Regions from separate parts of the Streptomyces sp. NPDC001514 genome, predicted to be linked through region 1. Evidence: riboswitches for the same ligand, from Rfam matches in the RefSeq annotation. Region 1 holds a riboswitch; each other region holds the start of a gene.
The links. A riboswitch is a leader RNA that binds a small molecule or an ion and turns the genes downstream of it on or off. The one in region 1 is predicted to bind cyclic di-AMP.
Positions count from the first base shown of each region.

Region 2: it holds a riboswitch for cyclic di-AMP, as region 1 does, so the genes downstream of both, ACWCXB_RS17530 (NlpC/P60 family protein) here and ACWCXB_RS08265 (M23 family metallopeptidase) in region 1, are expected to answer to the same signal.
Region 3: it holds a riboswitch for cyclic di-AMP, as region 1 does, so the genes downstream of both, ACWCXB_RS22585 (M23 family metallopeptidase) here and ACWCXB_RS08265 (M23 family metallopeptidase) in region 1, are expected to answer to the same signal.

Region 1 is NZ_JBSFHO010000005.1:112,756-116,961, reverse strand. Features, by position in the region: gene ACWCXB_RS08270 (alpha-galactosidase) at 1-1,505, shown strand, start outside; cyclic di-AMP (ydaO/yuaA leader) riboswitch at 1,838-1,998, shown strand; gene ACWCXB_RS08265 (M23 family metallopeptidase) at 2,001-3,020, shown strand; gene ACWCXB_RS08260 (SGNH/GDSL hydrolase family protein) at 3,199-3,990, shown strand; gene ACWCXB_RS08255 (STM4011 family radical SAM protein) at 3,951-4,206, opposite strand, start outside.
Region 2 is NZ_JBSFHO010000015.1:6,384-10,589, forward strand. Features, by position in the region: gene pcrA (DNA helicase PcrA) at 1-1,656, opposite strand, end outside; cyclic di-AMP (ydaO/yuaA leader) riboswitch at 1,889-2,053, shown strand; gene ACWCXB_RS17530 (NlpC/P60 family protein) at 2,052-3,224, shown strand; gene ACWCXB_RS17535 (hypothetical protein) at 3,404-4,206, opposite strand, start outside.
Region 3 is NZ_JBSFHO010000021.1:122,392-126,597, forward strand. Features, by position in the region: gene ACWCXB_RS22575 (M16 family metallopeptidase) at 1-548, shown strand, start outside; gene ACWCXB_RS22580 (M16 family metallopeptidase) at 566-1,933, shown strand; cyclic di-AMP (ydaO/yuaA leader) riboswitch at 2,142-2,305, shown strand; gene ACWCXB_RS22585 (M23 family metallopeptidase) at 2,319-3,092, shown strand; gene ACWCXB_RS22590 (GntR family transcriptional regulator) at 3,278-3,961, shown strand; gene ACWCXB_RS22595 (HPr family phosphocarrier protein) at 4,128-4,206, opposite strand, start outside.

The DNA.
Region 1 (4,206 bases):
ATCAGCACCTCCCCTGGGTCGCCGTCGACGACGGCGAGGCCACCGAGGAGAGGGGCGAGGTGTACGGCTGCGCGCTCGGCTGGTCGGGATCATGGCGGATCGCCGTACAGCACCTGCCCGACGGCCAGGTGCAGATCAGCGGCGGCGCCGGATACGACGACTCCGGGCTGCTGCTCCTCGCGCCCGGTGAGGCGTACACCACACCCGTCTTCTCCGGGCTGTGGACCGACAAGGGCTTCGGCGGGGCCAGCCGGGCCTGGCACGCCTGGCAGCTGGCGCACGTGATTCCGGACGCGCGGGCCTCCCGGCCGGTCCTCTACAACTCCTGGGAGGCCACCGGCTTCGACATCTCGGAGGACCAGCAGCGGGCCCTGGCGCGCCGGGCCGCCGGGATCGGGGTCGAGCTCTTCGTCGTGGACGACGCCTGGTTCCGGCAGCGCACGAGCGACCGGGCGGGGCTCGGCGACTGGACGCCGAATCCGGACCGCTTCCCGCAGGGGCTGAAGCCGCTCGCCGACGAAGTGCACGCGCTGGGCATGCAGTTCGGGATCTGGGTCGAGCCGGAGATGGTCAACCCGGACAGTGATCTCTACCGCGCCCACCCGGACTGGGTCCAGCACCATCCGGGCCGGGCCCGGACCGAGTTCCGCAACCAGCTGGTGCTGAACCTCGCCCGCGCGGATGTCCTGGAGTACCTCTGGGAGCAGCTGGACGGGCTGCTGTCCTCGGCCCCCGTCGACTATGTGAAGTGGGACTTCAACCGCTGCTTCACGGATTCCGGCTGGCCGGGCGAGCCGTACCCCCAGAAACTCTGGATCGAGCACGTGCACGCGCTCTACGCCCTGCTGGACCGGCTGCGGGCGGCGCACCCGACCGTCGCCTTCGAGTCCTGCTCCGGCGGTGGCGGCCGGATCGATCTGGGGATCCTCTCCCGTACGGATCAGGTGTGGACTTCCGACAACACCGATCCGCTGGACCGGCTGGCCATCCAGCACGGCTTCGGGCAGGTGCATCCGGCCCGGGTGATGGCAGCCTGGGTGACGGACAGCCCGAATGTGCAGCTCAATGGCCGGGTCAGTTCCCTGCGCTTCCGCTTCGTCAGTGCGATGGCCGGGGTGCTGGGCGTCGGGGGTGACCTGACGCGATGGAGCGAGGACGAGCTGGCCGAGGCCCGCGGCTGGGTGGATCTCTATAAGAGGATCAGGCCGGTCGTGCAGCACGGCGAGCTCTACCGGCTGCGGCCGCCCGGGGGCGGGCTGAGCGCCGTGCAGTACGTACGCGGCGACGAGGTCGTCGTCCTGGCGTGGCTGCAGGCACAGCACTACGGGGAGCGGCCGCCGGCGCTCAGGCTGCGCGGGCTCGATCCGGCGGCGGCGTACGAGTGCCTGGACACGGAGACCGTGTACCGGGGTGCGGTGCTGCTGCATCACGGAATGGACACGGGGCTGCGTGGTGATCTCGACGCGGTGGTGCTGCGGCTGAGGCGCCGGACCAGCCGGATCTGACCTTTCCGTCTGCTGAGCCAGATCTAGCCGATAAACGCACCTAATGAGGCTTCTGTCCGTATTGGACGCTTTAGTGGAACACGCACCAGTTGCAAAGGAGATAGGCCTCGTTGCGTGAGCGGGATCATATTCGTGACGGTCTGTTGCCGTGTCCCCTCATCAATCTCCGTTGCCCGTAAGGAAATCAGAGGTCCGTAATCGACGGAGGGTGACCGGGAAATCCCTGTTGATATGGCCTGGGTGAATGCCGGGTCATTGGGGAGGCTTGTTCCCGTCGATTTGCTCGCTTACGGTCGCCGCAATCCGGTCGGACCGCCTAATCCTGCCGCCGACCGGAATAAGCACCCACCCCACGCGTGGCAGGAGCGGGGGACCCAGGTAGATCGCCGCTCCGGAGTTCCGGACGGCTAGGGGTCAAGTCGCGTGAAAGCGCGACCGGGCATCTCCAGTCCGAACCCGACAGCTCACCTCGTAGGCGCCGGAGAGGAATTCGCCATGCCCAAGGGCAAGCATCGCCGTCCGAGGACCAACCCGATCACGCGCGGATTCGTCGCCGCGGGCACGGGTGGTGCCGCCATCGCGCTCCCGCTCATCGGTGCCGCAGGTGCGCACGCAGCGGACACGTCCGCGCCCACCGTGACCCCTGAGCATGTCGCCGCCGTCGCCCAGAAGGCCGCCGCCCCCGAGGCGCCGAAGACGGGTAAGGCCGCCACGACCTACACCGTCGTGGCGGGCGACTACCTGTCGAAGATCGCCGCGGAGCAGGATGTCGTCGGCGGCTGGAAGAAGCTGTACGCGGACAACCGCGAGGCCGTCGGTGAGAACCCGTCGCTGATCCACCCGGGTCTCAAGCTCGCGCTCGGCGCCAAGGTCCAGGGGAAGGCCCCTGCCGAGGCCCCGGCCAAGGCGAAGACGAAGGTGCGGGCCGAGGCTCCTGCCAAGGTCAAGACTAAGGCCCCCGCGAAGGCCGAGGCTCCTGCCAAGGTCAAGGCGAAGGCCGAGGCTCCCGTGAAGGCCGAGCGCGTGCAGGCGCGCGCCGAGTCCGGTTCGGGCACCGCCCAGGCTCCCGCGGGTGCCGCTGCCGCGGCCCCCGCCCCGCAGAGCAACTTCTCCGGTTACTTCGCCCCGGTCAACTCGACCATCACCACCGCCTACCGCACCGCCGGAGCCATGTGGGCCAGCGGCTACCACACCGGACTCGACTTCGCCGCCGCCACCGGCACCTCCGTCAAGTCCGTCGGCCCCGGCACCGTCGTCTCGGCCGGCTGGGCCGGCGCGTACGGCAATCAGGTCGTCATCCAGCACAGCGACGGCACGTACTCGCAGTACGCCCACCTCTCCTCCCTCTCGGTCTCGTCCGGCCAGAGCGTCCGCGGCGGGGAGCAGATCGGCCTCTCCGGCTCCACCGGCAACTCCACCGGGCCGCACCTGCACTTCGAGATCCGCACCACTCCGAACTACGGCTCGGACATCGACCCCCTGGCGTACCTCCGCCAGCACGGCGTCGCCCTCTGAACCTGACGTAACGTCAGTAGCGTCCGCCGCCCCCCGACCTGACCAAGGGGGGCGGCGGACGACTTTGTGTCGCCGTATTCCCGCTGGGCGGGAAACTGACCAGGTGGTCTATCTCACGCCCCGTCAACCCCTCCCTACGGTGGCGTAGGTCACTTCCCGCCGTGAATGATGTCTCGACGTGGCAGACGATTCGAGATCAAGAACAAATGGCGCATTCGGGTCGTTCGCGGCGATCGGTGACAGCTTCACCGAGGGCGTCGGGGACCCCGGACCCGAGGGTCAGTTCGTGGGCTGGGCGGATCGCCTCGCGGTCCTGCTCGACGACCGCGTACCGGAGCACACGTTCCGCTACGCCAATCTCGCCGTACGCGGCCGCCTGCTCGATCAGATCGTGGCGGAACAGGTCCCGCGCGCGAAGGAACTCGCCCCCGACCTCGTGACGTTCTGCGCGGGCGGCAACGACATCATCCGCCCCGGCACCGACCCCGACGACGTCGCCGAGCGCTTCGAACGAGCCGTCGCCGACCTCACCGACGCCGTCGGCACCGTCATGGTGACCACCGGCTTCGACACCCGCGGCGTGCCCGTGCTCCGCCATCTGCGCGGCAAGATCGCCACGTACACCGCGCACGTCCGCGCCATCGCCGACCGCTACGACTGCCCGGTCCTCGACCTCTGGTCGCTCAAGTCGGTCCAGGACAGGCGCGCCTGGGACGACGACCGGCTGCACCTGTCGCCCGAGGGCCACACGCGCGTCGCACTCCGCGCCGCCCAGGTCCTCGGCATCGACGTGCCGGCCGACCCGGACCAGCCGTGGCCCCCACTGCCGCCGCGCGGCACGCTCGAGGTCCGGCGCGACGACATCCACTGGGCGCGCGAGTACCTCGTACCGTGGATCGGCCGGCGGCTGCGGGGCGAGTCCTCCGGCGATCACGTGGAGCCGAAGCGTCCTGATCTGCTCCCGCTCTGACCCCTCCCGTTCGCGGCGGCGGGGATCCGCTCCAGGACCCCGCCGGCGAACACGTCGTACAGCGGCAGCGACTCCAGATGGACGTACCCGATGTGGCAGTCGCAGACAGCGACCGGACACGGCCGGGGCCGCAGCGCCGTCCGGTACGAGCCGTCGTAGAGATTGCCGAGCTCGGCCCGGACGAAGTGGCAGCGTCGTACCGTCCCGTCCCCGTCC
Region 2 (4,206 bases), on a different contig from region 1:
GACCGTCGCCGGTCCAGCGCCCGATTCGACGATCGTGCGGAGCTCCTCCATCAGCGTGTTGAACCGCTTCACGGCATTGGCCGACCGGGCCGCCATGCCGTACGCCTCGTCCACGCGCCGCAGCGCCTGCGGGAAGGTGATCTTCTCCCGCAGCGCCAGCGCGTCGATCATCGCCTCCGCGCGCTCACCGATGCCGCGCTTCGGGACATTGAGGATGCGGCGCAGCGGGACGTTGTCCTCGGGGTTGGCGAGGACGCGCAGATACGCGAGCACATCGCGGACCTCCTTGCGCTCGTAGAAGCGCACTCCGCCGACGACCTTGTAGGGCAGGCCGACGCGGATGAAGATCTCTTCGAAGACACGGGACTGGGCGTTCGTCCGGTAGAAGACCGCGACATCGCCGGCCTTGGCCTCGCCCGCGTCCGTCAGCCGGTCGATCTCGTCGGCGACGAACTGCGCCTCGTCGTGCTCGGTGTCCGCGACATAGCCGGTGATCTGGGCTCCCGCGCCCGCGTTCGTCCACAGGTTCTTGGGGCGGCGGCTCTCGTTGCGCTCGATGACGGCGTTGGCGGCGGAGAGGATCGTCTGCGTCGAGCGGTAGTTCTGCTCCAGCAGGATCGTCGTCGCGTCCGGGTAGTCCTCCTCGAACTGGAGGATGTTACGGATCGTGGCGCCGCGGAAGGCGTAGATCGACTGGTCGGCGTCGCCCACGACGCACAGCTCGGCAGGGTCCAGGTCCTCGTACCCCGTGCCGACCAGCTCACGCACCAGCGTGTACTGGGCGTGATTGGTGTCCTGGTACTCGTCGACCAGGACATGGCGGAACCGTCGACGGTAGTGCTCGGCGACGTCCGGGAACGCCTGGAGCAGGTGGACGGTGGTCATGATGATGTCGTCGAAGTCCAGCGCGTTGGCCTCGCGCAGCCGGGCCTGGTACATCCGGTAGGCCTCGGCCAGCGTCTTCTCGAAGCCGTCGGCGGCCTGGTCGGCGAAGGTCTCCTCGTCGATCAGCTCGTTCTTCAGATTCGAGATCTTGGCGCTGAAGGACTTCGGAGGGAACTTCTTCGGGTCGAGGTCCAGGTCACGGCAGACCAGCGCCATGAGCCGCTTCGAGTCGGCCGCGTCGTAGATCGAGAACGACGACGTGAAGCCGAGCTTCTTGCTCTCCCGGCGCAGGATGCGGACGCAGGCGCTGTGGAAGGTGGAGACCCACATCGCGTTGGCGCGCGGGCCGACGAGGTGCTCGACGCGCTCCTTCATCTCGCCCGCGGCCTTGTTCGTGAACGTGATCGCCAGTATCTGGCCGGGGTGCACATGCCGGGTCGCCAGCAGATGGGCGATCCGGTGGGTCAGCACCCGCGTCTTGCCGGAGCCGGCACCGGCCACGATGAGCAGGGGTGAGCCCGTGTGCACGACGGCGGCACGCTGCTGCTCGTTCAGCCCCTCGAGCAGCGCGGCCGGGTCCACGGCGGGGCGCGGCGCACCGTCCCTGTAGTACGCGTCCCTGGCCGGGGGCACGTCGAACTTCCCCTCGAAGAGGTCGTGCGGGACCTCCTCGTGGGGCGCGTGCTCGTCGTGCTCGGGCGGCGGGGGCTCCTCCGAGGCCGAGGTGCGCTGGAGGTCCGCCAGGAAGCTGTCGTCAAAGAGGCTGCTCATCGCTCTACGAGTCTAGGCCGCCCCACCGACAGCCCGCCGCCGCCTTCACCACAACCGGATCCAACACGTTCCGTAATCGGGCACTTACGGTACGAATGCGGCACGACGGCGACACGCCAAGGTCACGAAAATGTATCGGGCATATCGAACATCGACCTTCACAGCGGCACCACAGTTTGGCTAGCGTGCTCGCCCAGGCAGCCCGTTCCCTCAACGGCGACCGACGCCGATCGGGCCGCCCACGCCGAATCCGACCTTCCCGCAAGGGAGTTCGGAACCGGGGACCCATCATGCACAACCGGGGTGAATCGGACCGTGCTCAACTCGGCCCGTAGGACAGCCTTCCGTTCCGTCCGAACCCGACAGCTAACCCGGTAGGCGGTCCACGGAAGGAGATGCCGGCCTTGGCGTCGCATCGCAAGACGCGCCAGCGTACGTATCCGCGTACGAAGTCCCCCGCCGTCGGGTTCACGACGGCCGCCCTCGCGGGCGTCACCCTCCTCTCCACCCAGAGTGCCCAGGCCGACCCGAGACCCAGCATCGAAGAGGTCCAGAAGAAGGTCGACGACCTCTACCGGCAGGCGGGCACCGCGACCCAGCAGTACAACCGGGCGAAAGAGGAGACCGCGCAGCAGCGCCGCGAGGTGGACACGATCCTCGACGATGTCGCCAAGCGCACGGAGTCGCTGAACGAGGCCCGCCGCACGCTCGGTTCGTACGCGGCCGCGCAGTACCGGACCGGTGCGGTCACGCCGACCGCCGCGTTGCTCTTCGCCGACAGCCCACAGGCGTACTTCGACCAGACCCATCTGATGGACCGGCTCTCCGACGAGCAGCGCGGTGCCGTCGCCGACTTCGAGGCACAGCAGGCGGAGGCCGCGAAGCAGCGCGCCAAGGCGACCGAGAGCCTGGAGACGCTGACCACTTCCCAGCAGTCGCTGCGCACCAGCAAGGAGCAGGTGCAGAAGAAGCTCGCCGAGGCACGGACGCTGCTGTCGCAGCTGACCGCCGAGGAGAAGGCGCGGCTCGAGGCGCTGGAGCGGCAGCGGGAGGAAGAGGCCCGCCGCCAGGCCGAGGCGAAGGCCAGGGCGGAGGCGGAGGCCAAGGCCGAGGCGGAGCGCCTGGCGGCAGAGCGCGCGCAGCAGGAGGCGCAGAACCAGGACACGGGGACCAGCACAGGGACCGGGACGAGCACCGACACCTCCGCCGGGACCTACGCCGCCAAGGCCGAGAAGGTCCTCGCCTTCGCCCGCGCCCAGATCGGCAAGCCCTACGTATGGGGGGCGACCGGCCCCAGCTCGTACGACTGCTCCGGCCTCACCCAGGCCGCCTGGAAGGCGGCCGGCGTCGACCTGCCCCGCACCACCTGGGACCAGGTCAACGTCGGCCAGCGCGTCGCCACGAGCGATCTCCTCCCCGGCGACCTGGTCTTCTTCTACGACGACATCAGCCACGTCGGCATCTACATCGGCGACGGCATGATGATCCACGCCCCCAAGCCGGGCACGAACGTCCGCGAGGAGTCGATCTACTACATGCCGATCTACGGGAGCGTCCGCCCCGCGTAGACCGCATGGACGCCTGTAGGGCCTCGTTCGAGTGGGCCTTTTCTCATCGTTCTGTCCTTCGCTCGTCCGGTTGGACAGGGCGATGAGAAGTCAACTCTCCGGGAGAACAGCGATCGGCGCCGCCGGCACGACCCGCACCCTTGGCAGGTGGTGCGGGCTGCGGGACCGGCCGTAGCCGATCACGACGGGCCGGGGGGCAACTGCTCGTCGATGTGGTCCTTGCTGTAGCCGAGCCCTTCACCGATCGCCTTGTAGCGGGTGCGCTGGACCTCGGTGACGGTGATCTCGCACGTACAGAGAATGTGCAGGAGCAGGCGGAAGCCCAGGTCGGGGTCGACGGACGTGACCACCTCCTCCAGTGCCGTCACGGCGGTCCGAACCGTCGCGGCGCCGGTGTTCGCAGTCCTGTCCGTCAGCTTCGGGGCCACCTGCCGGACCTCCGCCAGCACCGCCTTCGCCGACTCCGTCCTGGCGGGCGAGACGACGGAGGTGTAGACGGGGTCGACTTTCTTCAGGTGCTCTCTGCACACCTCGGCGACCTGCCGGAGCCATGTCCGGCCGACGGCGTCGAACTCGTCGGTGTTGTTCCACCGCCCCGACGCTGCCCGCCACAGTGCCGTGACCGCGTCGTCGGACAGTGCGGAATCCAGCAGCCGTTGCACGTCTTCCAGCAGCACGGCCGCGTACGAGCCCGGGACGTACCCAAGGTCGCCACGGGCGATGCTCTCGATGTTCTCCCGCACGGTGCCCTCGTACTGCCACCCTGTCCCGAAGAACACGGCCGCGAGCAGCGGCAGACCGAAGCGGCCGAGCGCGAAGTCACGCCGGCTCGGGTCGATGGGCGGCCACCGCACATTCAGATCTTCGTAGACGGCGGCTGCGGGGTAGGCCAGCCGGTCACCGATCGTCAGCAGCCGGTCGTACTGGTCCTTCCCGACCGGCAGGGAGTACGCCTTGGCGGCGCGCAGGAACAGGCGCAGGC
Region 3 (4,206 bases), on a different contig from region 1:
TGCCGCAGGACGGCACGCGCGAGTGCGACGCCGCCGACCTGGCGCTCACCGTCCTCGGCGGCGGCGAGTCGTCCCGGCTGCACAACCGCCTGGTGCGCCACGACCGCACGGCCGTCGCCGCGGGCTTCGGCCTGCTGCGGCTCGCCGGGGCGCCCTCGCTCGGCTGGCTGGACGTGAAGACGTCCGCCGGGGTCGAGGTGCCCGACATCGAGGCCGCCGTCGACGACGAGCTGGAGCGGTTCGCAGCCGAGGGCCCCACGCCCGAGGAGATGGAGCGCGCCCAGGCCCAGCTGGAGCGCGAGTGGCTGGACCGGCTCGGCACGGTCGCGGGCCGCGCCGACGAACTGTGCCGGTACGCCGTGCTGTTCGGCGACCCCCAGCTGGCGCTCAGCGCCGTCTCGCGGGTCCTCGACGTCACCGCCGAGGAGGTCAAGGCAGTCGCCCAGGCCCGGCTGCGCCCGGACAACCGGGCGGTGCTGGTGTACGAACCCGTCCAAGCGGCCGAGGCCACCGAGGACAACGACGACGCAGAGGGGGCGGACCAGTGACCGACGCTGCCGTGACCATGGACTTCCACCCGCAGCCGCAGGCAGGCGAGGCCAGGCCGTGGGCCTTCCCCGCCCCCGAGCGCGGCCTGCTCGACAACGGACTGACCGTCCTGCGCTGCCACCGTCCCGGCCAGCAGGTCGTGGCCGTGGAGATCTTCCTCACCGCCCCGCTGGACGCCGAGCCCGAGGGCCTCGACGGCGTCGCCACGATCATGGCGCGGGCGCTCTCCGAGGGCACCGACAAGCACACGGCGGAGGAGTTCGCCGCGGAGCTGGAGCGCTGCGGCGCCACCCTCGACTCGCACGCCGACCACCCCGGCGTCCGTGTCTCCCTGGAGGTGCCGGTCTCCCGCCTCCCCAAGGCGCTCGGCCTGCTCGCCGAGGCCCTGCGCGCGCCGCTCTTCGCCGACAGCGAGGTCGAGCGGCTCGTGCGGAACCGACTGGACGAGATCCCGCACGAGACCGCCAACCCGGCCCGCCGCGCCGCCAAGGAGCTCTCCAAGCAGCTCTTCCCGGCCTCCTCCCGGATGTCCCGCCCCCGCCAGGGCAGTGAGGAGACCGTCGAGCGCATCGACTCCGCGGCCGTACGGGCCTTCTACGAAGCCCACGTCCGGCCCGCAGCCGCTACCGCCGTGATCGTCGGCGACCTCACCGGAGTCGATCTGGACGCCGTGCTGGCCGACACCCTCGACGACTGGACCGGCGGCGCGGCCGAGAGCCGTCCCGTGCCGCCGATCACCGCCGACGACACGGGCCGCGTCGTCATCGTCGACCGCCCCGGCGCGGTCCAGACGCAGCTCCTCATCGGCCGCATCGGCCCGGACCGGCACGACCGGGTCTGGCCGGCCCAGGTCCTCGGCACGTACTGCCTGGGCGGCACCCTCACCTCCCGCCTGGACCGCGTCCTGCGCGAGGAGAAGGGGTACACGTACGGGGTGCGGGCCTTCGCCCAGGTCCTGCGCTCCTCCGCCGACGGCACGGGCGCGGCCACGCTCGCCATCAGCGGCTCCGTCGACACCCCGCACACCGGCCCGGCGCTGGACGACCTCTGGAAGGTGCTGCGCACCCTCGCCGCGGAGGGCCTCACCGACGCCGAGCGCGATGTCGCCGTACAGAACCTGGTGGGTGTGGCCCCGCTGAAGTTCGAGACCGCGGCGTCGGTCGCGGGCACGCTGGCCGACCAGGTCGAGCAGCACCTTCCGGACGACTACCAGGCCCAGCTGTACACGCGCCTGGCCGGGACCGGCACCGTCGAGGCCACGGCCGCGGTCGTCAACGCCTTCCCGGTGGACCGGCTCGTCACCGTCCTCGTCGGCGACGCGTCCGAGATCGAGGAGCCGGTCAAGGCTCTGGGAATCGGTGAAGTGACCGTTGTCACGGGCTGATTGACTGCCGGTCGGCTCCGGCGCACCCGGAGGGCCCCGTTGGCATCGTGCCAACGGGGCCCTTCCGTATGTCCGTTTTGTTGGAGAGGCTGCGTGTCTGACCTGTGGCATGCACAACAAATCTCCGTGTCCGTTTGGTGATTGAAAGATGTCCCGCTTAGCGTCTTCTGCGCTGTCCGTCGGTTGCACCAGCCGCATCCGCGGCATCGGACAGCCATCGCCGAGTCCCCGTCGGGCGCGAGCCTGGGGAGCCGGGGACCCACACGTCCCCTGGGGTGAATCGGACGCCTTCGCACCCGTGCGGAGGGGCCCGTAGGAGACCTTCCTGCTCCGAACCCGTCAGCTAACCCGGTAGGCGAGAAGGAAGGAAAGGATCAGCCACTTCATGGCGTTCACCCGTGCCACCGGGAAGCATCGTGGTCCGAGCCGTCTGACGCGCAAGCGCGCGGGTCTGGCCGGAGCCGCAGCCCTCGCCACCACCGGCGTCATCGGAACCCTCGCCTCCCCGGCGCTCGCCGCCGACACGGAAAGCCCCGCCCTCGAGGACACCGGCCTGAACCAGGCCATCGTCGCCGCCGACACCCTCGCCGAGCAGATCGACGCCCAGGCCGACGCCCAGCAGCGGGAGGCCGACCTGGCCGCGGCCCGCGCGAAGGCCGAGGCCGAGGCGAAGCGCAAGGCCGAAGCCCGCGTCAAGGCGGCCCGCGAGGCCCAGGAGCGCGCTGCCCGCGAGGCCGAGCGCAAGCGCCTGATGTCCTACACGCTCCCGGTCGCCGGCTCGTACATCAGCACGGGCTACCAGGCGGGCGGCTCGGTCTGGTCCTCCGGGAGCCACACCGGGGTCGACTTCCACGCCCCTTCCGGCACTTCGGTCGTCGCCGTCGGCATGGGCACGGTCGTGGAGGCCGGCTGGGGCGGCGCGTACGGCAACAACATCGTGATCAAGATGAAGGACGGCACGTACACCCAGTACGGCCATCTGTCGTCCATCGGCGTCTCGGTCGGCCAGACCGTCACCCCGGGCCAGCAGATCGGCCTGTCCGGGTCCACCGGCAACTCGATGGGCCCGCACCTCCACTTCGAGGCCCGCACGAGCCCCGACTACGGCTCGGACATCGACCCGGTCGCGTATCTGCGCGGCCACGGCGTCAGCGTCTGAGACCCGCCTCCCCGCGGTAGGGCCCCGGCCCGGTCATGGAGACCGGCCGGGGCTTTCGGTGTATTCCGGCCAAAAGATATCCATGGATTCCCGTAGGCCATCGGAAATTCCGGCCCACTGCAATAGAGTCACCGAACAGACATCGCTCGACTGGGTTTCGCGCGGATTAAAGACGGAGGTTCGGTATGCGCATTCCTGCGCGCTCGGTATGCACGGCCATCCGCGACGACATCGTCTCCGGTGTCTTCGAGCGCGGCAGCCGGCTCACCGAGGAGCAGCTGGCGCGCCGCTACGGCGTCTCACGCGTCCCGGTGCGCGAAGCGCTGCGCACCCTGGAGTCGGAGGGCTTCGTCGTCACCCGCAGACACGCCGGAGCGTGCGTCGCCGAGCCCACCGAGCAGGAGGCCGCCGACCTGCTGGAGATCCGGATGCTGCTGGAGCCACTGGGTGCCGCGCGCGCCGCGCAGCGGCGCACCGAGGCCCACCTCAAAGTGCTGCGCGGCCTGGTCAGACTCGGCCAGGAGCGGGCGCGCCGGGGTCAGGGCGAGGATCTGCGCTCGCTCGGCGGCTGGTTCCACGAGACCCTCGCGCAGGCCTCCGGCAGCCCCGGCCTCATCGCGCTGCTGACCCAGCTCCGGCACAAGATCGCCTGGATGTACGCCGTCGAGCAGCCCGCCCGGCCGGTGGAGTCCTGGGCCGAGCACGGCGCGATCGTGGACGCGGTGTCGCGCGGCGACGCGGAGCGGGCGCGGGCGCTCACCGCGATGCACGCCGAACGGATGACGGGGGCGCACCGGTTGCGTATCACGGCGCGCGGGGCAGTGAGGAGTTCGCAACATTCCGTAAACACGGCGAGTGCCCGCAATTAACAAAAGCGCCGTATACAAAGAGGGGCTATTTCAAACAGCAGAGCCGCAGACCGGTAATTCCCGGTTGCTGCGGCTCCGCCGTTTCCATTCATTTGTTCTTTGCCGGCCGGGATAAGGCTCACTCCCGCGAGCGGGCAGCCGGGGTCCGGACCGGGACCGGGCCGGGTCAGACGGTCTCGGGGAGCTCCTCGAGACCCTCGGCGACCAGCTTCGCCAGACGGTCGAGGGCGGCGTCGGCGCCGTCC